4 regions of the Thalassospira sp. NFXS8 genome follow, and region 2 is predicted to be linked to each of the others. Evidence: riboswitches for the same ligand, from Rfam matches in the RefSeq annotation. Region 2 holds a riboswitch; each other region holds the start of a gene.
The links. Region 2 has a riboswitch for cobalamin ahead of J4E05_RS08350 (energy-coupling factor ABC transporter permease). Riboswitches for the same ligand answer to the same signal wherever they lie in the genome.
Positions count from the first base shown of each region.

Region 1: it holds a riboswitch for cobalamin, as region 2 does, so the genes downstream of both, J4E05_RS12405 (methylmalonyl-CoA mutase family protein) here and J4E05_RS08350 (energy-coupling factor ABC transporter permease) in region 2, are expected to answer to the same signal.
Region 3: it holds a riboswitch for cobalamin, as region 2 does, so the genes downstream of both, cbiM (cobalt transporter CbiM) here and J4E05_RS08350 (energy-coupling factor ABC transporter permease) in region 2, are expected to answer to the same signal.
Region 4: it holds a riboswitch for cobalamin, as region 2 does, so the genes downstream of both, metE (5-methyltetrahydropteroyltriglutamate--homocysteine S-methyltransferase) here and J4E05_RS08350 (energy-coupling factor ABC transporter permease) in region 2, are expected to answer to the same signal.

Region 1 covers NZ_JAGEMF010000002.1:706,805-714,066, reverse strand. Annotated here, with positions in the region: gene J4E05_RS12425 (Lrp/AsnC family transcriptional regulator) at 26-517, opposite strand; gene phhA (phenylalanine 4-monooxygenase) at 685-1,659, shown strand; gene J4E05_RS12415 (response regulator) at 1,792-2,211, opposite strand; gene J4E05_RS12410 (hypothetical protein) at 2,297-2,470, opposite strand; cobalamin riboswitch at 2,841-3,011, shown strand; gene J4E05_RS12405 (methylmalonyl-CoA mutase family protein) at 3,107-5,197, shown strand; gene scpA (methylmalonyl-CoA mutase) at 5,200-7,262, shown strand, end outside.
Region 2 covers NZ_JAGEMF010000001.1:1,836,957-1,844,218, reverse strand. Annotated here, with positions in the region: gene J4E05_RS08360 (nicotinate-nucleotide adenylyltransferase) at 1-145, opposite strand, end outside; gene J4E05_RS08355 (glutamate-5-semialdehyde dehydrogenase) at 145-1,431, opposite strand; cobalamin riboswitch at 1,638-1,855, shown strand; gene J4E05_RS08350 (energy-coupling factor ABC transporter permease) at 1,912-2,592, shown strand; gene J4E05_RS08345 (ABCB family ABC transporter ATP-binding protein/permease) at 2,837-4,705, shown strand; gene J4E05_RS08340 (DUF4269 domain-containing protein) at 4,828-5,484, shown strand; gene J4E05_RS08335 (MOSC domain-containing protein) at 5,501-5,995, opposite strand; gene nadB (L-aspartate oxidase) at 6,023-7,262, opposite strand, start outside.
Region 3 covers NZ_JAGEMF010000001.1:405,282-412,543, forward strand. Annotated here, with positions in the region: gene J4E05_RS01860 (bifunctional acetate--CoA ligase family protein/GNAT family N-acetyltransferase) at 1-1,342, shown strand, start outside; gene J4E05_RS01865 (MerR family transcriptional regulator) at 1,442-1,882, opposite strand; gene J4E05_RS01870 (right-handed parallel beta-helix repeat-containing protein) at 2,004-3,488, opposite strand; gene J4E05_RS01875 (DUF4198 domain-containing protein) at 3,788-4,591, shown strand; cobalamin riboswitch at 4,743-4,931, shown strand; gene cbiM (cobalt transporter CbiM) at 5,088-5,711, shown strand; gene J4E05_RS01885 (NikL family nickel/cobalt ECF transporter subunit) at 5,715-6,443, shown strand; gene cbiQ (cobalt ECF transporter T component CbiQ) at 6,440-7,222, shown strand; gene J4E05_RS01895 (energy-coupling factor ABC transporter ATP-binding protein) at 7,204-7,262, shown strand, end outside.
Region 4 covers NZ_JAGEMF010000003.1:253,399-260,660, reverse strand. Annotated here, with positions in the region: gene metE (5-methyltetrahydropteroyltriglutamate--homocysteine S-methyltransferase) at 1-1,624, opposite strand, end outside; cobalamin riboswitch at 1,731-1,954, opposite strand; gene J4E05_RS17550 (amino acid ABC transporter ATP-binding protein) at 2,187-2,924, opposite strand; gene J4E05_RS17545 (amino acid ABC transporter permease) at 2,921-3,988, opposite strand; gene J4E05_RS17540 (amino acid ABC transporter permease) at 3,993-5,090, opposite strand; gene J4E05_RS17535 (amino acid ABC transporter substrate-binding protein) at 5,139-6,164, opposite strand; gene J4E05_RS17530 (trans-sulfuration enzyme family protein) at 6,221-7,262, opposite strand, start outside.

The sequences.
Region 1 (7,262 bases), on a different contig from region 2:
CGTTGCCCTGCATCGTGCCTTACATCTATATCCGCGCCGACGGATCCACCCTGATCGGAATGGCGGTTTCGTTTTTATATTCCTTAAGCACCAAACTGGATTGCACATCGCGTACATTGGGCATCGACAGCAATTTATGGGTCACAAAATCACCAAAACTTTCAATGTCTTGTGCCAGTGCCATTAACAAAAAATCCTGCCGCCCGGTCATGGCCCAGCACGACAAAATCTCGGGCAAATCATTCATCGCACGGGCAAAATCTTCGGCACCAGCTTCGGTATGGCGCTGCAAACGGACCTGAACCGTTGCCAAAACCCCCAACCCTGCTTTTTTGCGATCCAGCAGGGCAACGGTTTTACGGATCATTCCCGATGCCTCTAGCTGTTTCACCCGGCGCAAACAGGGCGATGGTGACATACCCACAATTTCAGCCAGGGCAACATTGCTTATGCTGGCATCCTTTTGCAGGACATTTAAAATTTTCACATCCGTTGCCGAAAGCTCAACATCCGTCATTTTTAACCCCAAAATCGCAATAATCAGTCACATCATGACATACAAACCATAAAAACGCATCCATATCGCCCGGAAATGACGCTGAAACTACTGTAAAATACAATCTTCACAAATACCCGAAACCGGCCACCAGAATGCCGGAGACTTATTCGTCAGTGAGGAACGTCATGAACAGGTTTCAGGCCGAAAAAACACCTTCCTTTGTCACCGATCCGCATTTTAGCCCGGCAGAAAGGCAAAACGGCAATGATAGCGCCCAATTAGCGCCCTCTTGTGCGCCAAAGGCTCCGGCCCCTAACCTGCGCGGAGATTACAGCCATACCCATGACGATTACACAGTCGATCAAAACTGGGAAAAGTACAGCGCCGCCGAACATGCCTTGTGGCGCGAATTGTATCAGCGCCAAAGTGCAATTTTACCCGGCATGGCCGCCGACGATTTTATTGCCAATCTGGCACGGATGAACGCGCAGGATGGCATTCCAAAATTCGATAAAATCAGCGAACAGCTTTTTGCTGCCACCGGCTGGCGGCTGGTCGCCGTGCCCGGCCTTGTGCCCGATGATGCGTTCTTTAATCATCTTGCCAATCGCCGTTTTCCGGTAACGGTGTGGCTGCGCAAACCCGAAGAGATCGATTATCTGGTCGAACCCGACGTTTTTCACGATTTTTTTGGCCATGTGCCCATGCTGTTTGATCCGGTATTTGCCGATTATCTGGCGGCCTACGGTGCCAAAGGCCCGGAAGCGATCAAACACGGGTCACTAAAGCAGCTCGCCCGGCTGTACTGGTACATGGTGGAATTTGGTCTGATCAAAACTACAGACGGTTTGCGTGCCTATGGCGCAGGAATGTTATCGTCAAAAAGCGAGACTTTATATTGCCTTAGCGACCCACGACCAAATCGCATCGGATTTGCACTGGAACGTGTGATGCGAACAGACTACAAGATCGACGATTTTCAAAAAACCTACTTCGTTCTTGAGAGCTATCAACAGCTGTTCGAGGCGACGTTACAGGATTTTGAAAATCTCTATACGCGTCTTGCCAGTCTGCCCGTTATTCCACCAGCAGGCGTTCTGGATTCAGACCGCGTGTATCACTTCGGTAACGAAGGATACGCCTTCGATGGCACTGGCTAACACCGGGTGCCTGGACAAGGGAGCTTGCCCGCCGGTTGCGATGCGACCGGCGGGTTTTATTTTGCCGCCACTCCCGTTACCGCACCATTGGCAATAGCGGTCTAACGCGAGCGCGCAGCAAATATTGATGAATTAATGGCTAAGAACGTTTTCCAAAACGCGGTTCAACTGCGCGATAACAACCATCGGACTGGAATCCTTGCTGATAAAATCAGCCGCCCCAAGGGCTTCAGCCTGGGCGCGAGTATCGGCATCGTAATGGGCGGAAAAAAACAAAACCGGGACATCATTTGAACTGGGAAACCGGCGGCGAATTTCGCAAAAAGCTTCAAAGCCGCTCATACCGGGCATTTCCAGATCCAGAATAATGGCGCGAGGTGCCATACCATCTAGCGAATCGATCAAATCATCGGCGCAATCAAACCCTGCAACAGCATATCCCGCACGCCGCAAAACCGTCTCAAGGGCGGCTTTGGCACTGGGGCTGTCGTCGGCAAAGGCCACCAGACCAGACAGGCTGGGATAAGGCGGCATGGCGCTTAGCGCGTTCATGAATGGCTTCTCTCCGAATTTCAGGACAGCCCGACCATAGAGGCTGAAAATGTCGAATTGGTTAAATGTCGAAATTTTGCCGCATTTAAACGGCTTTCTCCCGCAATGATGCAACAAACGCCAGAAATGCACGGGTTTTGGCCGGTGGATGGTGGCGCGAAGGGTGATAAACATGGGCGGGGAAAATTTCTTCGCCCCAGTCCGGGAACAATTCTGTTAACGCATTTCTGCCCGTGAAATGCAGACGACCAACTTCCATAACCCGGGCAATCCTATGGCCTGCAATACTGGTGCGATAAAGCGCTCCTGTATCGCCCAGCAGCAAAAACCCCCGTTAAGCACAATAAGGAAACCGCTGTTGATCGCTCTGGTTTGTGGGAACCTGCCCGTCTTCGAATCCCGAAACGCGGCATGGTTCTTTGCCGTTCCCGGGTGTCCTGTTGTTCATCATAGCACCAAAGTCTGATGCGCCCACATCGCCAAACGGCCTTTTCGACACCATCAGACACATGCAAAATTTTTCCTTATTAATTGAATTTGCACTATTTTTCATCGATTCTTATTTTAACCGGGTTCTACCTTTCGAATAAATAGGTATTTCCATGCCTATTTACTGAATTGGGCGGGGGTGCTATAAACAGGACCGTCCCCGCAAGGGGACATGGAACATTTTCCGGGAATTCGGTGCGGCCCCTGCCAAATCCGAAACTGCCCCCGCAACTGTTGGTTCCGTAACGTCAGGGGCGCCAATGCAGCCTGTGACGCCGGGAACAAGTCAGATTACCGGGATTGTTTCGCTCTCTGACAGGGGCCGGGCGGGGTGTACCGGGCGATGGGAACCAATGGTGCCACGCCAGTGCGCGGTACTTCGTATCGACCGCGACCGGGAGCAACCATGACCGATCAGAGCTTGAAACTGGCATCTGAATTTCCGCCTGCCGATTATGCAGCATGGCGCAAACTGGCCGAAGCCGCCCTGAACGGCGCGCCGTTTGACAAAAAACTGGTAACACACCTGCGCGACGGTTTTGATGTTCAGCCCATTTACACAGCCGATGATCTTGATGGTGACATCGCCCAAATTCACCCCTCCCTGATCGCGACCAACAGCCAGCTTGCCGCGGCACCCAACGCGAATGAAAAAACAACAAATACCGGCGCAAACCCTGCCGCAACCGGCTGGGATATTCGCCAGCTCCATGCCCATCCATCACCCAAAGCGGTGAATGATGCCATTCTGGAAGATCTGGAAAGTGGTGTGACATCCATTTTGCTGCGGTTTGATCATGCCGCAAGGTTTGGTCGGGGTGCCCGTGGGGATGATGCGGGGCTGGGTGGCGTCATGGTTTATAATCTGGATGACCTCAACCACACACTGAACGGCGTTTATACCAATCTGGCACCAATCGCACTGGATGCCGGGGCAGCAACCATACCCTGCGCAGCCTTGCTGGCCGCCCGCATGGCCCGCGAAGACGATATTTCCGACGCCGCACCTGCCTTTAATTTTGACCCGATAAGCACATATGTTGCCGAGGGGTACTGCCCAACCGACCTGACAACCGCATTAAAACAGACCGGCAGTTTTGCCCGAACGATGGCTGATAAATTCCCCAATGCCACAGCGATAACGGTAAACAGCACGCCGTGGTATAATGCCGGGGCAACCGACAGCATGGAACTTGCCATTTCACTGGCAACCGGCCTTGCCTATTTCCGTGCCATGGTTGATACCGGTATGGAGGGCGCAAAGGCTGCCACCAGCATTACTTTTACCACGGCCATTGGCACCGATTTTTTTGCCGGCATTGCCAAATTACGCGCCCTGCGCCTGATGTGGCGGCGTATTTTGCAGGCATCAGGCATTGAAGGCTGCCCCATCACCATCAATGCCATATCGGCCGAACAAATCATCAGCAAAGTGGACCCGTGGGTAAATATGCTGCGCACCACTGTCACCAGTTTTGCCGGCGGGCTGGGCGGGGCAGATAGTGTTGTGTGCCTGCCCTACGACCATGCCATTGGCTTGCCGGACGGTTTTTCACGCCGTATTGCCCGTAATACCCAGCTGATTTTACAGGAAGAAAGCAATGTTCACCGTGTCATCGATCCGGCAGGTGGTTCGTGGTTTATTGAAAACCTGACCCGTGATCTGGCACTTAATGCCTGGCAAAAATTTCAGTCCATCGAAGACAATGGCGGCATTATCAATGCCGTTGAAAACGGCAGTCTCGTTGCTGAAATTACCGATCTTTGGCAAAAACGTGAATCCCGCCTTGCAACCCGGCGCGACCCGTTAACCGGTGTTTCCGAATTCCCCAATATCGACGAAGCCGCCGTGCATTGCGAAACACCCGATATTACGGTTTTGCGTACGGCGGCCCAAAACAGGGCCATGCCGCCTGATGTAAAAATTGGCAATGATTTTAGCGATCTGGTCACCGCCGCAGCCAAAGGGGCCAGTATCGAACAATTGTTTAATGCCCTGTATGGTGACCCGTCATCGGCAAGCCGCATACCCCCACTGCCACAACATCGTTTGTCCGAGGCGTTTGAAGCCAACCGCCGCCGTGCATCGGCACATAAAATGGAAACCGGTACGGCACCACAAATTTTCCTGTGCAATATAAGCAAGGTTGCCGACCATACGGCACGGGCAATGTTTGCACGTAACTTTTTTGGTGCTGGCGGCATTGAAGCCATTCCCAATAACGGCTTTGCCAACGGCCATGATGCGGCCATTGCCTTTAAGCAAAGCGGGGCAAAAATTGCCATCATTTGCGGATCGGATACACAATATGCCGAACATGCCGCTGAAATGGCAAAATCGCTAAACGCAGCAGGTGCCCGCAAAATTTATCTGGCCGGGCATCCCGGTGATAACCGGGGGGCTTTTGAAGCCGCCGGAATTAATGATTTCATTTTTGTCGGATCGGATGTGGTTGCCACAACCACCGCCGTCCTTGACCATCTGGGAGTGAAATAACCATGACCCGGATCCCTGATTTTTCCGATCTGCCCTTATTTGATACAAAGGCAAACACGCCCACCGCCCCGTCATCGGGCGTGCCATGGCATACGCCCGAAGGCATTGACGTAAAACCTGTTTACGACACCGATGATATTGCCGGGCTGGACCATTTGCACACCATGCCAGGGATGCCGCCCTTTTTGCGCGGCCCCTATCCCACCATGTATGTGCAACGCCCGTGGACGATCCGCCAATATGCCGGTTTTTCCACCGCCGAGGAATCCAACGCCTTTTACCGCCGCAACCTTGCCGCCGGGCAAAAGGGCCTTTCGATTGCCTTCGACCTGGCCACCCATCGCGGCTATGACAGCGACCACCCCCGGGTGGCTGGCGATGTCGGCATGGCCGGTGTGGCGATTGATAGCATCTATGACATGCGCACCCTGTTTGATGGCATCCCGCTTGATCAAATGTCGGTGTCCATGACCATGAATGGCGCGGTGTTGCCAGTAATGGCGCTGTATATTGCCGCGGCCGAGGAACAGGGCGTTAAACACGCCCAGCTTTCGGGCACCATCCAGAACGACATTCTCAAAGAATTCATGGTGCGCAACACCTATATCTATCCGCCCAAACCGTCGATGCGGATCATTTCCGACATTTTTGCCTTTACCTCGCAAAACATGCCGAAATTCAATTCGATTTCCATTTCCGGCTATCACATGCAGGAAGCCGGGGCGACGGCGGACCTGGAACTGGCCTATACCCTGGCCGACGGGGTGGAATATGCCCGTGCTGGCATGGAAGCCGGTCTCGATATCGATAAATTCGCCCCGCGCCTGTCGTTTTTCTGGGCGATTGGCATGAATTTCTTTATGGAAATTGCCAAAATGCGCGCCGCCCGTATGATCTGGGCCAAGCTGATCAAACAATTTGATCCCCAAAGCAACAAATCACTATCGCTGCGCACCCATAGCCAGACATCGGGCTGGTCACTGACCGCGCAAGATGTGTTTAACAACGTGATCCGCACCTGTATTGAAGCCATGGCATCAACACAGGGTCATACCCAGTCGCTTCATACCAATGCCCTGGACGAAGCCCTGGCTCTGCCAACCGATTTTTCCGCACGCATTGCCCGCAACACCCAACTGTTTTTGCAGCAGGAAAGCGGAACCACCAATGTGATCGACCCGTGGGGCGGCAGTTATTATGTCGAACGTCTTACCCGCGATCTGGCCGAAAAGGCCTGGGCGCATATTGCCGAGGTCGAAGAACAAGGCGGCATGGCCAAGGCGATTGAAGCCGGCATTCCCAAAATGCGGATCGAAGAAGCCGCCGCCCGCACCCAGGCCCGTATCGATAGCGGCCGTCAAACCCTGGTCGGGGTGAACAAATACCGCGTAACGGACGACCGCCCGGTAGATGTGTTGCAGGTTGATAATGCCGAAGTTCGCCGCCAGCAAATTGCCAAGCTGGAACGTTTGCGGGCCGAACGCGACGATAACGCCGTTGAAAGTGCGCTTACCGCGCTGACCAATGCGGCAGGTGAAAAATCGGGCAATTTGCTGGAACTGGCCGTGCAGGCCGCGCGGGCAAAATGCACCGTTGGCGAAATTTCCGATGCGCTGGAAAAGGTTTATGGTCGTCATCAGGCTGTTATCCGTTCCATCGCTGGGGTTTATAAAACCGAAGTAGGTGCCAATAACGCTGCCCTTGAAAAAGTGGCGCGCCTGGTCGATGCCTTTGCCGAGGCCGAAGGACGCCGCCCGCGTATCCTGATTGCCAAAATGGGGCAGGACGGGCATGACCGTGGGCAAAAGGTGATTGCAACAGCCTTTGCCGATTTAGGCTTTGACGTCGATATTGGCCCGCTGTTCCAGACGCCAGAAGAAGCCGCCCGCCAGGCCGCTGAAAACGACGTGCATATCGTCGGCGCAAGCTCCCTTGCTGCCGGGCATTTAACGCTGGTGCCGCAATTGCGCACCGAGCTGGATAAACTGGGCCGCGAGGACATTATGATTGTGGCTGGCGGGGTTATTCCGCCGCAGGATTTCGATAAGCTGTTTGCCGCCGGGGC
Region 2 (7,262 bases):
CCAGCCACCATACTTCGTCAAGATGCAATCGCTTTAACGCTTCAAGTGAAATATGCAAATGGCCCTCGTGGGCGGGGTTGAAAGACCCGCCCAGTAATCCGACTCGGGGTGGGGCATTGTGACGGCGCGGAATGCGAACGCTCATCACGGGCGGGTTTGCCCGGTGCCACGCACCACATATTTATAGCTGGTCAATTGTTCGACTCCGACCGGGCCACGTGCATGCAACTTGCCGGTCGAAATGCCAATTTCCGCGCCCATGCCAAATTCGCCGCCATCGGCAAACTGGGTTGATGCATTGACAATGACAATGCCGCTATCCACCCCGTTTAAAAATGCCTCGGTCGCGGCGCTGTCTTCGGCCAGGATGGCATCGGTGTGGTGTGACCCGTAATGGTTAATGTGGTGAATGGCATCTTTTACGCCATCAACGGTTTTGATCGACACAATCGCATCAAGATATTCGGTTGACCAGTCAGCCTCGGTTGCCGGTTTGATGCGGGCATCAAGACCACAGGCGGTGTCGTCGCCACGCATTTCACAGCCTGCTTTGGCAAGGGCATCGGCAAGGGCGGGTAACAGAGTGCCAATAACGGCACGATCAATTAAAACGGTTTCGGTCGAGCCACAAACCCCCACCCGGCGCATTTTGGCATTCAGCACAATGTCGTTAATTTTGGCAGGGTTGGCACTGGCGTGAATATAGGTGTGGCACAGCCCTTCCAGATGTTTGAACAACGGAATACGGCTTTCATCGGTGATGCGCTGGATCAGGGATTTGCCCCCGCGCGGTACAATCACGTCAATATAATCCGACAGTTTCAGCATTTCGCCAACCGCCGCGCGGTCGGTCACCGGGATCATTTGAATGCAGGCGTCGGGCAGGCCAGCCTCGATCACGCCCTGTTTCATGCAATCAAAAATGGCGCGCGACGAATTAAAGCTTTCCGACCCGCCGCGCAAAATGGCGGCATTGCCCGATTTAAGGCACATGGCGGCGGCATCGGCCGTGACGTTGGGGCGGCTTTCATAAATGATGCCAATCACACCAAGCGGCACACACACGCGCGCAATATCCAGCCCGTTATGTTCCGGGGTCCAGCGTGCCATTTCGCGACCAACGGGATCGTTTTGTCTGGCAACGTCTTCAACACCCTTTGCCATCGCTTCAACGCGGGCCGGGGTAAGTTCCAACCGATCCAGCAGGGCGGCCGTCAGGCCTTTTTTGCGCCCGCCTTCCATATCAACCGCATTGGCAGCCAGAATTTTATCGGCATTTTCGCGGATCAGCCGTGCGGCATAATTCAGGGCATCAATTTTTGGCTGTGACGGGACCTGGGCCAGAATCAAGGCAGCATCGCGTGCGGCAATGCCGATGCGAAGCATAAGGTGTGAAATGTCCTGGTTTTCAGTGCTGGCAAGTGCCGTCATGGTCCCGTTTCCGTTTGTGGGCACCGCTGGTTTGGGGCGGTGCGGTCTTAAATTGTAAAATCGTCAACAAATTAGCAACATAGTCCGCCCCGCATACAACTGCAATCACCTTGGTGCTGTTTGCGGCTGCGGTTTATTACGGATCCAAACTATGTCGGATTTTCGCTTTTTGCGGGTGATATTTCATACCGGTACTGGGCCGCGTCTGTTACCGTGATGCTTCGGGTTTCTTCATTGGTGTGACTGATGGGGAATAATAGGGAATATGGTGCGGTAATTTGCCTGGCAACCTGCCAAATCCATAACTGCCCCCGCAACTGTAAGTGCCGGTTGCCTCCTTGATGTCACTGGGGTTCACCCCCGGGAAGACGGAATGGCAACAATCGGCACAAGTCAGGAGACCTGCCCGAATTTTTGTCACTGACAGGATCAGTAAAACTGGCCTGTTCATGCACGGTGGGTGCAAGAAAGGATTATATTATGCATATCGAACCTGGCGTCGTTGACGGCGCCAAAATCGCATTAAGCTATGCCACAGCAACCGGTGCGGTGGGGATGGCCATGAAAATGGCAGTCGATACCGCACGTCGCGATGGTGTTGGCTCGCTTCTGGTGCGCAGCCTGATAACCACAGCGCTGGTTTTTTTCTTTTTCGAGGTACTGCCCCATCACCCGGTCGGGGTGTCGGAAGTTCATCTGATTTTGGGATCAACCCTGTTTCTGATTTTCGGCGCGGCCCCGGCGGCCATCGGTCTGGCGTTGGGTTTGCTGGTGCAGGGGGTGTTCTTTGCCCCGTTCGATCTGCCGCAATACGGCATGAACCTGACGACGCTTCTGGTGCCATTGTTTGCAATGGGTGTGCTGGCGGAAAAGGTTATTCCGCGCAAACGTGCCTATAAGGATGTTTCATATTGGCAGGCGCTGGTGCTTTCAACGTCCTATCAGGGCGGGATTGTGTGCTGGGTTGGTTTCTGGGCCTTTTATGGTCAGGGCTTTGGCATGGAAAATGTCGGCCATGTTGCCAGTTTTGGGGCGGCCTATATGACGGTTGTGCTGGTCGAACCGCTTATTGATCTGGCTATTCTGGCGGCGGTTAAAACCCTGTATCGTTTTCGCGATAGCGGGCTGTTCGAGCGCCGGTTATATTGCGCGGCAAACTAGCAGGCCACTTTGGTTTTAATTTTGGCTTTGACGTTGGGGCATTTCCGGCTTGGGCTGGAAATGCCCTTTTTGTGTTAAGGCAGGGCCGTTGTTTCGATGTTTCACACAATATGTTGCCCTTCATGTGCTTGCCAAATTGCCTAATACGGGCCATTTGTGGAAGGTGGGTTTGGGGAAATGGTTCATTGTGCTGGCGTTTTGCGGCATTGCCCACATCGGGGACGGGTTCAACAAGGATTAAGACGTGAAAAAAACCGGTGCAAAAGAATCGTCGGCCCGCGCCGATCTGGGCGTGATCAAAACCTTTCTGCCCTATTTATGGCCCAAGGGCGAAAAGGAACTGAAAATTCGCGTTGTGGTCGCGCTTTTGTTCCTGGTCGGGGCGAAGGTCGCCAATGTGTATGTGCCGGTTCTATACAAATATGCTGTTGATGCACTGGGCGGGGGCAAGGCTGCTGCCAATGGTGATGTTGCGGCTTTGGTGACGGTGCCGGTCAGTCTGATTATCGGCTATGGCCTGGTTCGGGTGTTATCCTCGGCCTTTGGTGAAATTCGCGATGCGGTTTTTGCCAAGGTTGCCCAGCGCGCCATTCGCAATTCGGCCCTAAGCGTGTTTGAACATTTACATGCGTTATCGTTGCGCTTTCATCTCGACCGTCAGATGGGCGGGCTGTCGCGTGCCATTGAACGCGGGGTGAAGGGCATTGAATTTTTGCTGTCCTTCATGCTGTTCAACATCCTGCCGACCCTGCTTGAGATCGTGATGGTGTCGGTCATTTTGTGGGTTCTTTATGATGTCTGGTTCGCGCTGATCACGTTTGTGACCATCATCATCTATATTGCCTTTACCCTGATCGTGACCGAATGGCGGATGAAATATCGCCGCGAAATGAACATGCGCGACGACGAAGCCAATACCAAGGCGATTGACAGCCTGATCAATTATGAAACGGTCAAATATTTCAATAACGAAGCGCATGAATCATCGCGCTATGACCATGCCTTGCGCGGATATGAAGTTGCCGCCGTCAAATCGCAGGAATCGTTATCGAAGCTGAATATTGGTCAGGGGGCAATTATTGCGGTTGGCCTGGTTTTAAACATGTTGCTGGCGGCAAATGGCGTTAAAAACGGCAATATGACCGTGGGCGATTTTGTGCTGGTAAATACCTATCTGTTACAGCTTTACATGCCGCTGAACTTTTTGGGATTTGTCTATCGCCAGATCAAACAGTCGCTGACCGATATGGAACGCATGTTTTCCCTGCTTGATGTTGGCAAGGAAGTGGAAGATAGCCCCGGTGCCCGTGATCTTGTGTGTCAGGAAGCCACGGTGCGGTTTGAAGATGTGCATTTTGCCTATAACGAAGACCGGCAAATTCTAAAAGGGGTCAGCTTTGAGGTGCCGGCAGGCAAGACAGTTGCTGTGGTTGGCCCCAGTGGTGCCGGTAAATCAACATTAACCCGGTTGATGTTTCGTTTTTACGATGCCTCAAGCGGGCGTATCACCATTGACGGGCAGGATGTGCGCGATGTGACTCAAGGGTCGTTGCGCCGCTCCATTGGCATTGTGCCGCAAGATACCGTGCTGTTTAACGATACCATTGCCTATAACGTTGCCTATGGTCGCCCCGGTGCCGGGCAGGACGAAATTGACAATGTTGCCAGCCTTGCCAGCATTCGTGATTTCATCAATAGCTTGCCCGACGGGTTTAAAACCATGGTTGGTGAACGTGGCCTGAAACTTTCGGGCGGCGAAAAACAGCGGGTTTCGATTGCGCGGATGTTGCTAAAACGCCCGAAAATCATGATTTTCGACGAAGCGACGTCAGCCCTTGATACCCGAACGGAAAAGGATATTCAGCAAGCCCTGCGCGACGTATCGCGCGGGCATACCACGCTGATTATTGCGCACCGTTTATCCACCGTGATCGATGCCGACGAAATTATTGTGTTGCGCGATGGCAAGGTGGCCGAACGCGGCCGCCACCATGATTTGCTGGAACAAAACGGCCTGTATGGCGAAATGTGGGCGCAACAACAGGAAATCCGCCAGGCCGAAGAAATTTTGGCCCATGCCGGTGCCACCGAGGCCGCAACAAAACCCAAATAGGCAAGGCCATACATTTATGGCCTGAACAAAGGGCGGGGCTGCAAAATTGCGGGCCCACTTTTTTATTGCTATCTGCATGTGTGGTAACATGGTGGTGGTGTTTTAGCTGGCGCAGGAAAAAGATGATTACGGGGTGGCAGACAGGGCTGCGCGCGCAGGATTTTACCCGATTACAGGGCTTGCAACGCGCACAGGCAGGGTTGCGGGGGCAAAATTGCGCAGCAGGGCTTGTTGATGGCGGCGTTTGGCCGGTCTTATCGGGGTATGGGGCCTGCATTGCCGGGACAATCCCGTTGGGGCTGGGTTTGCCTGCGTCTGACATTGATATTTTGGTCAATACCGATGATTTGAACGGCTTTGCCACTGTTTGCACCGGCAGATTTTCACATTTTGACGGTTTTCACATTTATAACCGTGCGGCAACCCGCCATGTGGGCGCAGCGGTGGTGGTGCAGTTTATGATCTCGTGCCCGAACCAAAAGCCCGAACAGGTGGAAATTTTTGCCACCAACAAACCGGCACACCACCAGTACGGGTTTCGCCATATGGTGGTTGAAGCCCGTATTCTCGATATGCTGGATGCGGAGTTTCACAACCGGATTATTGCCCTCAAACAGGCCGGGGTTAAAACCGAACCTGCATTTGCCCGGATATTGAAAATTGCCGGTGATCCCTATACGGGCCTTGATGCGCTGTTTGATTTTTCGCCATCGCAATTAAAGCAATGGTTGCTTTGGGGGGCGGTGAATGGTGGTAGTTCACCGTCAAATTTTACGTAAGCATTTGTTGTGGCGCTTATTGTTCGTTTAGCAAACGTACAGGCGCACCAATGGCAATTTCCGCCCCGGTAATGACACGGCAGGTAACCCCGCCCCGCCATTCAGGTCGCAGGGCATTTTCAAGGCCGGGTGCGGCTTCTTCCATGCGTTTGCACGGGTCGGTTTCGCCAGATACCTCTAAAACGAGATCGCCAATGGCAAAACGGGCACCAACATGTCGCGGCAGGGAAAAATCGGAAACCAGCAGGTTTGCCCGCCTTACTGTCCAGTCCAGGTCGGGCCGGTCAATATCGGCACAGGCGGCCTGCCAGTCTTCCCTGGCCATTACAGTGACCTTGCGCTTTTTTAATTTACCACGATGATCGCCATCCAGCCCCAGTTCCACCGATACCGAAATCAGGTCCAGGGTTTCCATTTTGGCATAAGGGGCGGCTTTGCGGGCGATGCCGCAAAGCGTGCCCGTCATCGGCTGTTGGGCAATCGCGTTATTGTTGGCGTTGGATGACGTCATGGTGGTGAAGGATCCGTTATATTGTGATCAGCTTTTCCATTGTCCCGAAACCACCCAGCGACCGGCAAAGTTTTCGGGCACCTGAATGGTTTGGCGCGGGGCGCCGGTATCATCGCGTTCGGGGTAATCGGTGGTGTAATGCAGGCCCCGGCTTTCGCGGCGCCACAGGGCAGACTGAATGATCAGCTTTGCCACCACCGACAGGTTGCGCAATTCCAGCAAATCGTTGCTAACGCGGAAATTGCCGTAATATTCGTCAATTTCAGACAGCAGCAAATCAATACGGTGCTGGGCGCGTTGCAGACGTTTTGTGGTGCGAACAATACCGACAAAATCCCACATCACGTTGCGCAACTGTTCCCAGTTATGGGCAACGATGACTTCTTCGTCAGAATCGGTAATGCCGGTTTCATCCCACGGCGGCAAATCTGTAAAGCGGTCATCAACGGGCAGGGCCTCGATAATGTCGCGCGATGCGGCTTCGCCAAATACCAGGCATTCCAGCAATGAATTGGATGCCAGCCGGTTGGCCCCATGCAGGCCGGTGCCGGCACATTCGCCAATGGCATAAAGGCCGGTCAAATCGGTTCGTCCGCGAAGGTCGGTCAAAATACCGCCGCAGGTATAATGGGCAGCAGGCACCACCGGGATCGGTTCGCGGGTCATATCAATGCCAAAACCCAGGCAGGTTTCGTAAATCGTCGGGAAATGCTCGCGGATAAAATCCGCCCCCTTGTGTGAAATATCCAGATAAACACAATCGCTGCCCAGACGTTTCATTTCGTGGTCAATCGCGCGGGCCACAATGTCGCGCGGGGCCAGTTCGCCGCGTTCGTCAAACCGGTCCATGAAACGGGTGCCGTCGGGCAACAGCAATTTGCCGCCTTCGCCGCGTACTGCTTCGGAAATCAGAAACGATTTGGCCTGCGGATGATACAGGCAGGTAGGGTGAAACTGGCTAAATTCCATATTCATTACCCGGCAACCGGCCCGCCATGCCATGGCAATGCCATCGCCGGTGGACCCATCGGGGTTGGATGTGAACCGGTACACCTTGCTGGCCCCACCGGTGGCCAGTACCACGGTTCGGGCATTAAAACTTTTCACCCGGCCCGATTTTAAATCCAGCGCATAGGCCCCGACACAGCGGCGGCCTTCGCCCCCCAGCTTGCGGTCGGTAACCAGGTCAATCGCCAGGTAGTTTTCAAAAATATCAATGTTGGGGTGGTCAATCGCCTGTTTTTGCAAGGTCGTTTGTACCGCACGG
Region 3 (7,262 bases), 1.4 Mb from region 2:
ATTGCAGGATTTGCTGATGGAAACACCGCCATCAGTGCCCCAGGACTTTACCCCGGAAATCGACAAGGCACGCGGTATTATTCATCTGGCGATCCATTCCGGGCGCACCATGCTGACCGAACCCGAGGCCAAGGCCGTGCTGGACTGTTACGGCATCAACACGGTTAAAACCCTGTCGGTTGAAACCACCGAACAAGCAGTGGCCACAGCCGAAAAAATCGGCTTCCCGGTAGCGCTTAAAATTCTGTCGGATGATATTAGCCATAAATCTGATGTCGGCGGCGTTGTTTTGAACCTTGAAAGCGGTGAAGAAGTACATCGTGCCGCAACCAAGATGCTTAAAAACATTGGCAAACAATTCCCCGATGCCCGTTTGCGCGGCTTCACCGTCCAGGAAATGGTCAAACGCCAAAACGCCCGCGAACTGATTGTCGGCATGACCACCGACCCGATTTTCGGCCCGGTGATATTGTTTGGACATGGTGGTGTTGAGGTGGAAGTGGTACGCGACCGTGCCATGGCATTACCCCCCCTTAACATGAAGCTGGCCCGTGAACTGGTTGAAGGCACACGCATTTATAACCTGCTTAAAGGCTATCGCGATGTTCCGCCGGTAAATCTGGAAGAACTCTATATGACGCTGGTGCGCTTATCGCAGTTGGTGGTGCATCTCGGTGAAGTTGTTGAACTCGACATGAACCCGCTTTTGATTGACCAAAAAGGCGTGATCGCGCTGGATGCCCGCATCAAAGTGACGCCAAAAGTGGAAAGTGACGATAAACGCCTCGCCATTCACCCCTACCCGCGTCATTTGAAACAGGAAATTGTGCTGGAAGACGGCACCAAATATATGCTTCGCCCGATCAAACCCGAAGATGAACCAGCCCATTATGCCTTTATGTCAAAGCTGACACCCGAGGATATTCATTTCCGGTTCTTTGGCTCGGTGCGCGAATTGCCGCATTCGGAAATGGCCCGTCAAACCCAGCTGGATTATGACCGCGCAATGGCCTTCGTCGCCACCGTCCCGAACGGAACATCACAGGGTGATATTCACGGTATTGTTCAGGTCGCAATTGACCCGAACAATGAACATGCAGAATACGCTGTCATGGTGCGCTCCGACATCAAGGGGCGCGGCCTTGGCCGGATCCTGATGGAAAAAATGATCGAATTTTGCCGTGCCAAAGGTGTTGCAACCTTTATTGGTCAGGTTTTGCCTAATAACCGCCGCATGCTCACGCTGTGTGAAAAACTTGGCTTTAGCCGCAAATATCTGGAAGACGAAGAAGTTTTCGAGGTCACTTTACCGCTGGGCCAGCCAAGCAAACCACGCGCGTAACACCTAATCCATGTCAAAACAAACACCCCGCCAGATACCAGTCTGGCGGGGTGTTTGTTATTGCTGGCATCCGTGAAAACACCGCAAACAACAAAGCGACTAAGCACCGGCTTTCGCTGGCATTTTTTTGCTGATGTCGTGAACAGATTTTTCCGGATCCAGGCCGCGACTGCGTAACGCGTCGGCAGCTTCGGATTCTATTTTTCTAAGCTCGCCCAGTGTCGTCTGCACATCGTCAAGCTGCTGCTCTAGCTCGGTAATGCGTTTGCGCCCGACCAGCATCAAATGCGCCAACTGTTCGGCGTGGCTTCGGTCCGCATCATAAAGGTCGATATATTCCTTAATATCTTCCAGCGTAAACCCCAGCCGTTTGCCCCGCAAAACCAAAACCAGCCGCGCCCTGTCCCGATAATTATATACCCGTGTTGCCCCCGCCCTTTGCGGAGACAGCAATCCTTTGGTTTCATAAAAACGAATGGCCCGGGGCGTGATATCAAACTCTTCGGCAAGTTCTGTAATGCTGTAAAGTTTATCGTTCATCTGTTCTTCTTATGCTTAAGACACCCAACCACCAGCATCACCTTAGACCAACGTCAAAGTCAATAAATTTACGCTAACGTAAGTAGAAAACCACCTGTTATCGAATTGACGCAACTTTCGTTTAAGCATCATTATGGTCATCTCCAAGACATTGCTGAAGATAGTCACGATCGATCGGGCGATATTTTGGTCCATCAAACAACCCGTTGCCATCCAGCGCCCCTGGCATCAGCCCGTTGGCTGAATGCCAAACCGTCCCATCGGGCATTTCAACGGCCAATGGCTGTGCAAAAGGTTCTGCCTTGCCCGGTACCAGTGCCAAATCACCACAAATTCCGGCGCGGAAAACAGGCCCATTGGCCCGAGTCCCCCCCAGATAAACCCCGGGATAATTTTCGAAAATTTCCGGAAAAGTCGGGTGATTACATAAATCCCCGTCAAACGACACATTATCGGCAGCAGACAAAACCAGGTCTTCTCCCAGAAACGGCTGCCCTGGCGTCATTAATCCCGGTGGCAATTCGGCACTATCGGCATAGCCAAGGACATTACGGCGGTGCCGCCAATTACGGGTGGTGCCTTTTTTTACATATTGCTGGCGCAAATAGAAACTGTTGTGAAAACATTCAAATGGCAATGTCGGCAAGGCATCGGGGTCTTTGCCAAATTTGAAAACGGCTCCGCCATTATTCTCATCCCCCTCCGGTCCTGGCCGTGAATCAAACCAGCCACGGTTACCAAAATAATACCAAAACCCACCACGGACACCGTCCTGGGAAAACCATTTATGGCAGTTGTATAGCTGATTGTTAAAAACCCACCAGTTCACGGCCACAGTTTCGGGTTCCACCGGGTTATCACGCACAAAGGAAAACCGGTTATTACTGATCACAACGTTGCAATTGAACTGCCCTAGCGGGGCATCCTGATTTTCATCCGACAGATCCAGACGGATCGCATTATAACAATGACGGATATCGTTGCCGCGAATAACCACATCCCCGGCAATATTGTTGCTGCCAAAAAAGGCACCATTCAAATAGCGATACGGGGCCTTTTCGCCCGGCACCAGTTCGCCGTCATGGACCATCGCCCAATTGATGTAACGCCACAGGCTATCGTCCTGCACCCAGTCACATCGTACGATCGTTAAATGCCGACATGCCGGACCATCAGCGTAAAAAGCATAAGTTCCCCCGACTATCTGCATGTCCTTGAAGGTCAGATGGTGGCTGTTTTCCATGTAAACAGCACTGGGCCAGCACCTTTCGATCCGGATGTTATCAAGCCGGATGTGACACCGGTTAACCATGCGAAATGCAGCATAACGTGTGGCACCGGGGCTGGTAGCCGATACTTCCGGGTCAGGTGGCCGACGGCCATCAATGATCGCACCGTGCTCTCCGCGAATAATAATCGGCTCGGCCGCGGTGCCGTCACAGGGCAAATCAATGGCTTCTGGCAGAAAATAGTTCCCCGGCAACAGGCGGATCAAATCGCCTGGCTGACTGTCATCAATGGCAGCGCGTAGAGTTTTGGTATCGCGCCACTCACTATCAACCCAGTGATGCCCCCCATCGGGTGTCACATAAATCATTCGCAGCATTGCTGGTCCCCTTGTCCCGTCATTCCATCAGCCTGAGGTGATGAAGCCTGAAAACACAGCATAACCATACCACCGGGACACCACACGTGGAAACAGAACAACATTATCCCGGCACACCTTTTTTACAATGCCGGGAAACAGCAAAATAAGGGCAATAATGACATTCATTACATAGACAAATTGAACCTCATACGAATTTTTATTTTTTATGATAAAAGTGATTCCAGTCACTTGACGAAATATTCTGATGAAATTAGCGTCTGCCAACCAACCGAATTTATCGCGTTAGAAAGGGTAAAATGATGCAATTCCTTAAACCATCGACAAGGATGGCATTCGCCACCAGCCTTGTCGTTTTTTCCTGTGTATCAAGTGCCGCACAGGCACATTTTCAGGAACTGATCCCCACCACAAATGTCATTGATCAGGAAACGGGTAAGGATGTGCATTTTGACATGGTCTTCACCCATCCCACCGATATGGGACCAACAATGGAAATGGCATACCCGGTACAATTTGGGATGCAGGTAAATGGCCAGAAAACCGACCTTCTGGACAAGTTAACCCGCCACGATGTCGATGGAAAACAGGCATATCAGGCCGATGTTATCCTGCCACGACCAGCAGGATATGTTTTTTACATTGAACCAGAACCTTACTACGAACCCGCCGAAGGCAAATATATTGTCCAATATACCAAAACCGTCATTGATGCCTTTGGCGATGGCAGCAATTGGGACCAGATGGTTGGCTTTCCGGTCGAAATAGAACCCTTGTCACGGCCTTATGGCCTATGGGCAGGCAATAGTTTTAGCGGCATTGTCAAACATAATGGCAAACCGGTTCCCTTTGCCGAAATCGAAGTAGAATTTCGCAATGATGGCAGCGTGAAACTGCCCAATGGCAGCTTTTCCACCCAGATTATCAAGGCCGATGCCAATGGGACATTTTCCTATACAACTCCCTGGGCTGGCTGGTGGGTTTTTGCGGCCCTGATCGAGGATGGCACCCTGCCAACCCCTGACGGCAAAGCCAATGCACCGGTTGAACGCGGTGGCGTGCTATGGATCAAAACCGATAATCCTGCCCAAACAAGCAACTAACCCTCAATGTTCCTGAATGAAAAGTTATGACGAATTTTTCAGATAAATCGCACAAAAACAAACCTTTACCTGATTACATTACGTCATAACTTTTTATAAAAAATATGAAAAACAGCGTGGCCGCGCTTGACTTTCAAGCTATTCCGCCCCTAGTCTACAGTCTGATCAGGGTGATCCGGGTTCGCCCGGATAAAAGGGAATACGGTGCCGTAATTTTGCCCATGCCGTAGCTGCCCCCGCAACTGTAAGCGACCAGAATTTTCAATGGCCACTGGAACATTCCGGAAAGGCGAAAATTGTACGCGCAAGCCAGGAAACCTGCCTTGATCACAAAAGCTGTATCGGGCGGGGTGTACCGGTGGAACGGCGCGATGATAGCGGGCACATAACCCTTGCTGTGTCGGTCCTTTCCACCGTTATGGACCTTTCCCCGATATTTACAACAACGATGAACCAAGCTGGCACCAACCGGAGCCAACTCAATAAAGGGCGACCAATGCATATTGTGGATGGTGTTTTATCAACCGAGGTCGTAGTTGCCGGTGCAGTCATTGCAGTGGGCGGCATTGCCCTTGGTTTACGACAGGTTTCCATTGAAAATATGCCGCGTATTGCCCTGCTTAGTGCGGTTTTTTTCGTCGCCTCTCTCATTCATGTGCCAATTGGCCCGACCAGCATTCATCTGATCATGAATGGTTTGCTTGGGTTGATACTCGGCTGGGCTGCGGTTCCGGCAGTGTTTATTGCCCTGCTTTTACAGGCTGTCTTTTTCGGGTTCGGTGGCATTACGGTTCTGGGCGTTAATACCGTCAATATGGCGTTGCCCACCATTGTTGTATGGCTGATCTTTGGCCCAATACTTGCCCGAACCGAAGGACGCACCATGATGATTGCCGCGTTTCTTGCCGGGTCATCTTCCATTATGCTTAGTGCCATCATGGTCGGATTATCACTTGCCCTAAGCGGGCAGGAATTTATCGCAACCGCCCGACTTGTTTTTGTCACCAACATTCCAGTCATGATTGTTGAAGGTTTCCTGACGGCAGCGGCCTTTGGACTGATTAAAAAAGTTCGCCCCGCTGTGTTATTATCAGGCCCAAACACCAGCCTGGCGGCCTGACTTATGACAACAGCGTCCGCTATCCATCCAAACTTTTTCCAAACCCGCCTGTCCCAAAACGCCTTTACGGCGCTGGTGCTTGCCGTGCTGACAATTGCCATGCTCGCCCTGCCCGTCACTGCCAGGGCACACAGCTTTCATGTATTTGCGCTGGGGGATGGCAATATCATTGAAGGCTACGCCTATTTCGGCGGCGGCGCACGCCCGCAACATGCAAAGCTGTCGGTCGAAAACGGCGCGGGACAGATCTTACTGCAAGGCGAAACCAACGCGAATGGCGAATTTCGTTTGCAGGTGGACCATCTTGATGACTATGTCATCCGTGCCAATACTGGCGACGGCCACGCGGCATCCTATTTGCTTAAATCATCCGAACTTTCCGACGCCTTGCCAAAGGCGACAAGCAATGCAATCGGAACTGTTGTGGCACTTAACCCGGCTGACAGTGCATCAGACACCGCAACCTCTTTTTCTGCTGCCTCCGACATGGTCGCATCGACGACGGATGAAAACACGGCCTCGCAGCATGTTTCAATAACGCCGGAACAACTTTCGCAACTGGTCAGTCATGCCGTTGCCAAACAGGTAAATCCGCTACGCGAACAAATTGTGGCTTATGAAAACAAGGTTCGTTTTTCCGATATCATCGGTGGACTTGGTATTATTATTGGTATTTTTGGCATAATTGCGTGGTGGCAGGCACGCCAGAAAATATCGAACACATCGAAATGAGCCGCCATATCGTCCTGTCACCGGCCAGCCGGAATACGACAACCGGGATGATTGGCGTTATCGACCCGCGTTTTCGCATTATTTGCACGATCATCTTCGCTGTTTTTATTGTTTCCATCACAAGCTGGCAAGCTGTGGTGGCCACCATCGTGGTGGCTGCAGTTATGGTGGCACTGTCACTGCCAGAATGGCGTAAAACATTGCGCCGGGTGCTGACGATGGACGGTTTTATTTTTGCCACCCTGCTGTTACTGCCCTTCACCTATCCCGGCGATACGGTTTTCACCGTATGGGGTCACGCGGCATCACAACAAGGAATTTATCAGGCGGTCATGATCGGCCTAAAGGCCAATGCTGTTATTTTTACAGTGATGGCATTTCTGGGATCGCTGGGCAGCACAGATTTGGGGCGCGGTATGATGGGCCTTTATATACCAATCAAACTGACAACATTGCTGATGTTCACCGTGCGCTACATCGATGTGTTACATCACGAATATTTACGTCTGCGCCAGGCAATGCGCGCCCGCGCCTTTCATTTGCGTAGCAACCGGCACAGCTGGAAAATGACAGGGTATCTGGTGGGAATGTTGCTGGTACGCGCGCATGACCGGTCCGAACGAATTGTATGGGCCATGAAATGCCGTGGCTTTCACGGGCATTTTCATTTCACCCATCTGCCGCGCCCGGCAAAATCTGATTACATGTTTTTATTGGTTATGGCGGTAATTCTGGTGATGCTCATCACGCTGGAGGCTCTATGTCCGCCCCTGATCTGATTGTGCTGCGCGATATCTGTTTTGCATTTTCACCCGCAAA
Region 4 (7,262 bases), on a different contig from region 2:
TGGGGGGTCGAACATATCGCGACCCGTAACTTTGTACCCAGCCATGTTTGGTAAAGGCATATCCCGCCAGTTTTTCGCCAAAATACTGTACCATGTCGTTGCGCTCGAACTCGCCATGGACCAGCACATCGATGCCAATTTCTTCCTGCCAGCGAATGGCGGCACTGGTTTCTTCACGAATAAAGGCATCATAGGCATCGGGTTCCATGTTGCCCCTGGCAAAGGCCGCACGGGATTTGCGCACATCTGTTGTTTGCGGAAAGGACCCGATGGTTGTGGTTGGAAAAGCAGGCAGCCCCAGTTTGACGGTTTGCAAACGACGACGCACATCAAACGGGCTGTTGCGATTATCCATACCCGCAGAAATACCCAAAACACGTTCCGTCACCAGACGATCATGAACTTTCGCTGACGTGCGACGTGTGGCAAGTGCAGCCGATGCCTCGCGAAATAGCGATGCGACCGCCCCTACGCCTTCACCAAAAGCCCGTGAAAGGGTTTTAAGTTCCTGTATTTTTTGAACCGCGAATGAAAGCCAGCTTTTAAGGTCCGCGTCCAGATCGCTTTCCTGCTCCAGATCAATCGGCACATGCAAAAGCGAGCATGAAGGTGCCAGTTCAAACAGGTCATTGCCACGCGCCGCAATGGCCGGGGCAATCCAGTCATAAATTGCCTGAAGATCGGCCCGCCAGATATTGCGCCCGTCAATTACGCCAAGCGAAATAACCTGGTTTGGCGCAGCACCGTTAATCACGGCATCAAGCTGCTCGGGTGCCCTGACCAAATCGACATGCAACCCGGCCACCGGCAATGACAACACTGTCGGTAAGTTTTCTCCCAGTTTACCAAAATACGTCGCCAGCATCAGTTTCAATTTTGGAACGGCCTTGCCCAGTACCTCGTACGCCTTTTTAAAAGCCGAACGCTCGGCGTCATCAAGGTCAAGGACCAGGCAGGGTTCATCAATTTGGACCCAGTCAGCACCACTATCTCTAAGCTGGCAAAGCACTTCCGCATATACGGGCAACAACCGGTCCAGCAAGGACAGCGGGTCAAACCCCCGGACCGTGGATTTTGCCAGTTTCAGAAACGTAACCGGCCCCAACAAAACCGGGCGGGTTTTAAAACCAAGTGCTTTTGCCTCGCGAAATTCGTCAACCGCTTTGGTCGAGGCCAGGGTGAAATGCTGTTCAGGGGACAGTTCCGGCACCATATAATGATAATTGGTGTCAAACCATTTGGTCATTTCAAGGGCTGGAATGCCTTTATAGGCCGTTTTACCACAGCAACTTTCTTCCTGTGTATCTCCCCGTGCCATGGCAAAATAGGTGTCGGGTTGAATCAACCCGCCCTGCCAGTCATAGACATCGGGAATTGCACCAACCATGACACAAAGATCAAGCACATGGTCATACAGGGAAAAATCGTTGCTGGGCACATGATCAACACCAAGGCTTTTTTGCCGTGCCCAGTTGGCACACCGCAAGGCCGATGCCTTTTCCTGCAAAGTGGCAAGATCGGACATGCCGGACCAGTAATCCTCCAATGCGAATTTCAATTCGCGCCGTGGGCCGATCCGGGGTGTTCCCAGAGTTGAAACAGGAATGGAAAAATTCTTCGACATAGACTTACCCCAATAAATGGGGGCAAAGGCCAGGCAAAAGCACGCACCCCTGACCGGAAAAACACCGGCAAGAGTACAATACTCCACCGGGGCACCCCGCCCGAGGACGTAACATGAAGTCGCGGCAGGTCTCCTGGCTCACGGGTCACGGCTTTTATCCGGCCTTCCCGAAACGCCTGAACGTCTCAGTGGCCATGCATGGATAAAAGCTCGCCGCTTACAGTTGCGGGGGCAGCTTCGGCATTGCCGTTTCTTCAAACGGCGCACCGAATTCCCTCTTAGCTTCCGCCTGACAATCAAACGAAAGAACCATCGACACGGCTACAGTGCCTCTAAACGCCACAACTGTCAACACAGACATAAAGATTTCTTTATGTCTTATTAAAAAGAAAAACGGTGCCACAAACCGAACATGTGACACCGTCTTCTTTCACCGTATTTGACGGTACATTTTTATATCAGGGCACCGAAAATCAGGCTCGCTTCCGTATTCACGATATCTTTAACGTCCGAAAATACCGGGGTCACCACGACCTGCTATTCGGTTATCGGCCTGCCCTGATTACGCTTTTACCAATCGCGAAAGGAACCGTTGGCTCCGTTCGTCCTGCGGATTGTCAAAAAAGGCATCAGGCGTGGCCGTTTCAACAATTTCACCGGCCTCCATATAAACAACCCGGTCAGCAACCCGGCGGGCAAAACCCATTTCGTGGGTAACAACCACCATCGTCATACCGCCCTCGGCCAGGGCCACCATGGTATCAAGTACTTCGCCAATCATTTCAGGATCAAGGGCCGATGTCGGCTCGTCAAACAGCATGATTTTCGGTTTCATGCACAAGGCACGGGCAATAGCAGCGCGCTGCTGCTGCCCGCCCGATAGCTGACCGGGGAATTTGGCCGCCTGCCCCAGAATTTGCACACGGTCAAGATAGTCCCGCGCGCGTTCCTCGGCTTCCTTGCGACTGGTTTTGCGCGACAGAATTTGCGGCAAGGCACAGTTTTCAAGCACGGTCAGATGCGGAAACAAGTTGAAATGCTGAAACACCATGCCTGCTTCACGGCGGATTTCATCCAGATCCCGCAAATTATCGCCCAGTTCAATACCACGAATGACAACATGGCCGGAATCATGGGATTCAAGTTTGTTCAAACAGCGGATCAATGTGGATTTTCCCGACCCTGAAGGGCCACAAATTACCACCCGTTCGCGTTCGGAAACGCAAAAATCAACATCGCGCAATGCATGAAAGGCCCCGTAATATTTGTTCAGGCCCTGAACATCGATGGCATAGGTCATGAATGATTCCTTGAATTTATGCCGGCTTCAAGATGGCGGGAATATGCGGCAATGCCATAACAAATGACAAAATAGATACCGGCCACAAACAGATAGGCTTCTGTCGATGGCCCCGGCCACGCCGGATCAGTTGCAGCACTGCGCGCCGCACTTAACATGTCGAACACGCCAACGATCAAAACCAGTGCCGTATTTTTAACCATCACGATGGCCGTATTGGTCAAAGGTGGAATAACCTTCTGGATCGCCTGTGGCAAAACGATATGCCAGACCATTCTCCAGTAAGGAATGCCAAGGGCCTGTGATGCCTCGATTTGGCCAGATGGCAAACCTTGCAAACCACCACGAATGACCTCGGCAAGGTAAGCCGCAGCAAAAACCGTTAAGGCCGCAAGGGTTCGCCCCAGTTTATCGATCGTCCAATCGGGCGGCAGAAACAGCGGCAGCAGAATAGCCGCCACAAACAATAGCCCCACCAGCGGCAGCCCTCGCACGATTTCAATAATGAAAATCGACACATTACGCATAACGGGCAAAGACCCGCGCCGCCCCAATGCCAAAACAATGGCAAAAGGAAATGCCAGCCCCAGCGACAATACCGCCAGCAAAAGCGTAACAGGCAGCCCTCCCCATTTGGATGTCGGCACATAGGCAAGGCCCAGAATGCCACCATTCATTAGCACCAGCATCACGGCAATGCCTGCTGCCCACAGCACCAGTAACCGCCCACCCCACATCTTTGGTGAAAGGGTTGCCAAGACCAGCATCACAATCACGATCACCACAATAATGGCCCGCCATTGTTCTTCTGGTGGATACAAGCCGAACAAAATGAAATTCAGCTTTGCCGAAATAAACGCCCAGCAGGCACCACCTGCCCGACATTCGCCAGGCGATGCAACCGTCCAGTGCGCATCAAGTACCGCCCAGTTAAACGCCGGAACAAGACCAATCACGATGCCTAGCGACAGCACCGTTAACAAAACCGATAGCCAGTCGCCAAATAACAGAGTGAACAGGCGATGAATGGCAGGCCGGTTAGCTGGTATATTTGGATGTGCCATGTCCTTAACGCTCCACCAACGCAATTTTGGCATTAAACCGGTTCATAATCAGCGAAACGGTCAGCGAAACCGTCAAAAATACACCCAGCATGACCATAATGCTTTCCAGTGCCTGCCCCGTCTGATTGATAACGGTATTTACAACCAGTCCCAGTTCCGGATAGCCCACTGCCACCGCCAACGTGGTGTTTTTCACCGTTGAAAGATATTGGGATGTCATTGGTGGAACGATGATGCGCAGAGCCTGCGGCAGAACAATGCGAAACATAATTTGTCGGTCGCGAAGGCCCAGTGCCCGGCCCCCTTCCCATTGCCCTTTGTCAACCGCCTCGATCCCGCCGCGAATGATTTCGCCGGTAAATGCCGTTGTGTACAGCGCCAGGCCGATGGTGATTGCCGCAAATTCCGGTGACAAATACATGCCACCTCGAAAATTCAGCCCATGCAACACGGGACTTTCAAGACCAAGCGGCACATCCGCCAACCACCAGATAACAATGCTACCCAAAAACCATATAGCCGCATATGCAGGTAACCGCCGCAGCAACCCGATATGGCGAAACCGGCGATGCCCAACCCGGATGACCGCTATCAGCAATAGGATCGAAGCCGCGATCACCCAGCCGCCGCCTGGCCCCATGACAAGGGTTGGCGCATAAACCCCGCGCAAGGATAAAAACACCCCCGACACCGGCTGAAACGCATCGCGCGGTGCAGGTAACGACGAAGTTACCAACCCGTAAAAGAACAATAACTGCACAATAAGCGGAATATTGCGAAATAGCGTGACATACCCGACGGCCAGACGTGACAGCAAAGGGTGCTTTGAGAGTTGCGCCAATGCCAGAAAAAGACCGCCAATCGTTGCCAGGACAACAGCAATAACCGAAAGCCAAAGCGTATTGGCCACGCCGACGACAAAAGCCCAAAGAAAGCTGTCCGACGGGGTGTAATGGACAATACTTTCGGAAATAGGAAACCGCGCCGGATGAAACAAAAAATCAAATCCGGTACGAATGCCACGCTCGGCCAGGTTGCTAACTGCATTTCCGGCCACCCAGTACAGGAGCCCCAGCAGACCACCCAAAAGGGCGATCTGCATGATCCAGCTCCGGAACCGGTCCGAATACCAAAGGGACTGCAACATGGCTTATTGAAACGCCAGAGGAAGCATCAAACCGCCGTCCTTAAACAGGGCATTGTAACCACGTTCAAGTTTCAGCGGACTATCCTTGCCCACATTACGATCAAATATTTCCCCGTAATTACCCAGCGCCTTGACGATCTGATAGGCAAAGTCATCCTTTAAGCCAAGGGCGGTACCATTTCCCGGGTCCTTGCCCAGAAACCGCACAATGCGCGGGTCCTTGCTGTCTAGCATGGCATCAACATTTTCCCGGGTAATGCCAAAACTTTCGGCGGCAATCAGGGCCTGAATGGACCAGCGTACAATATCCATCCACTGGTCATCCCCCTGTCTGACGGCCGGGGTCAGCGCATCAACGTAAGGGGTGGCAGGAAAAATGATATAATCATCGGGGTTTTTTGCCATACTTGCCCGGACCGATGCCAATGCCCCGGCATCGGTAATCAGCGCATCACAACGGCCAGAGAAAAATGCCTGCCGTGCGGCCGAAGTATTATCAAAAACAACCGGCTGCAAATCGAGCTTATGCTTTGTTGATACATCGTTGACGACAACTTCGGTCGTCGACCCCGTCTGAACACAAACCGATGCCCCCGCCATATCTTCAACCTGCGTGATCCCAAGGGATTTTGGCATCATGAAACCGGTATATTCATAATAATTTGGCTGGGTAAAATTGATGCCATTTGCATCACGCTGCAATGTCCAGGTCAGGGTGCGGGGCAAAATATCAATTTCCCCGGTTTGTAACGCAGGAATGCGCTGCTGCCCGGAAAGGGGCACAAAATCAACCGCATCCTTATCCCCCAGCACTGCAACTGCAACGGCCCGGCATGTTTCAATATCCAGCCCGCGCCAGTATCCATTATCGTCGGGGGCGCCAAAACCCGGTGTGCCCTGACTTGCGCCGCAAATCAGGCGTCCGCGTTCCTTTACTGTATCAAGCGTGGTGGCGGCCTGCGCCGTCATTGCAAACAACATCCCCGCCACGGGCAGACAAATTGCCGCAAGTTTCGTTTTATATCCCATTTTTACCTCCTGATATTTTATCATTCAAAGCCGCGTAATACGGCGCGTTTCCAACCTCAGGCCTGTGCCATCAGATCAAAAAACGTACGCAGATCCGCCCGCAAATCTTCCGGGTCTTCAAGCCCGATACTGAGACGCAATATGATGCGTTCGTTTCGCGGGTGCGGTGTGGTTCGATGACTGTTTACAGTCATCGGTGCAATCAAACTGCGCGTTCCTCCCCAGGACGCACCGATTGCAAAGATCCTGAGCCCGTTCAAAGCAGCATCCAGTCTGCTTTCCCATTCCACCGGCAAAACCACCGAAAACAGACCGCTGGCACCGGTAAAATCACGCACCCAAAGCGCATGCCCCGGGCTTTCGGGTAATATTGGCGATAGAACCTCGACGGGGTATTGGGCGACAAGCTCGTGGGCAATTTCACTGGCAACACGACCGGAATGCGCAACCCGTACTGCCATTGTTTCCAACCCGCGCAATACCAGTGAAATGGCGTCAGGGGCGGTATGAAAACCCAGCATTCGCATCACATCACGCAAGCCTTTGCGTAAATCCATACGATTTACCGTAACCGACCCCATCAGAATATCCGAATGCCCACCGGGATATTTGGTCAATGCCTGCATGGAAAAATCAACCCCATGCGCCAGGGGCTTGAACAACAACGGGGTTGCCCAGGTGTTATCAATACCAGTTAAAATACCCTTTTCGCGGGCACAGGCGACAATGGCAGGTACATCCTCGATCTCCATTGTCGTCGAACCAGGGCTTTCCATCCAGATCAGGCGGGTTTCCGCTGTTATGTGGGCATCAATCCCTGCACCGATACCAGGCGGATACGTCGACCATGTCATGCCCAGCGGGGCGAGGAAGTTCTGGCAAAAGCCGTTCACCGGCGGATAAGCTGTTTCAGCAATCAACACATGATCGCCCGGTTTGAGAACACTTAAAAAAACAGCCGCAATGGCCGCCTGGCCCGATGGAACAACAACTGTTTTAACCCCGCCTTCAAGTGCGGTTAACTGCGCCTCCAGAACACGCTGTGTCGGGGTGCCGTGCATGCCATATGAATAACTGTCAAGGTCACGCTGACCACGG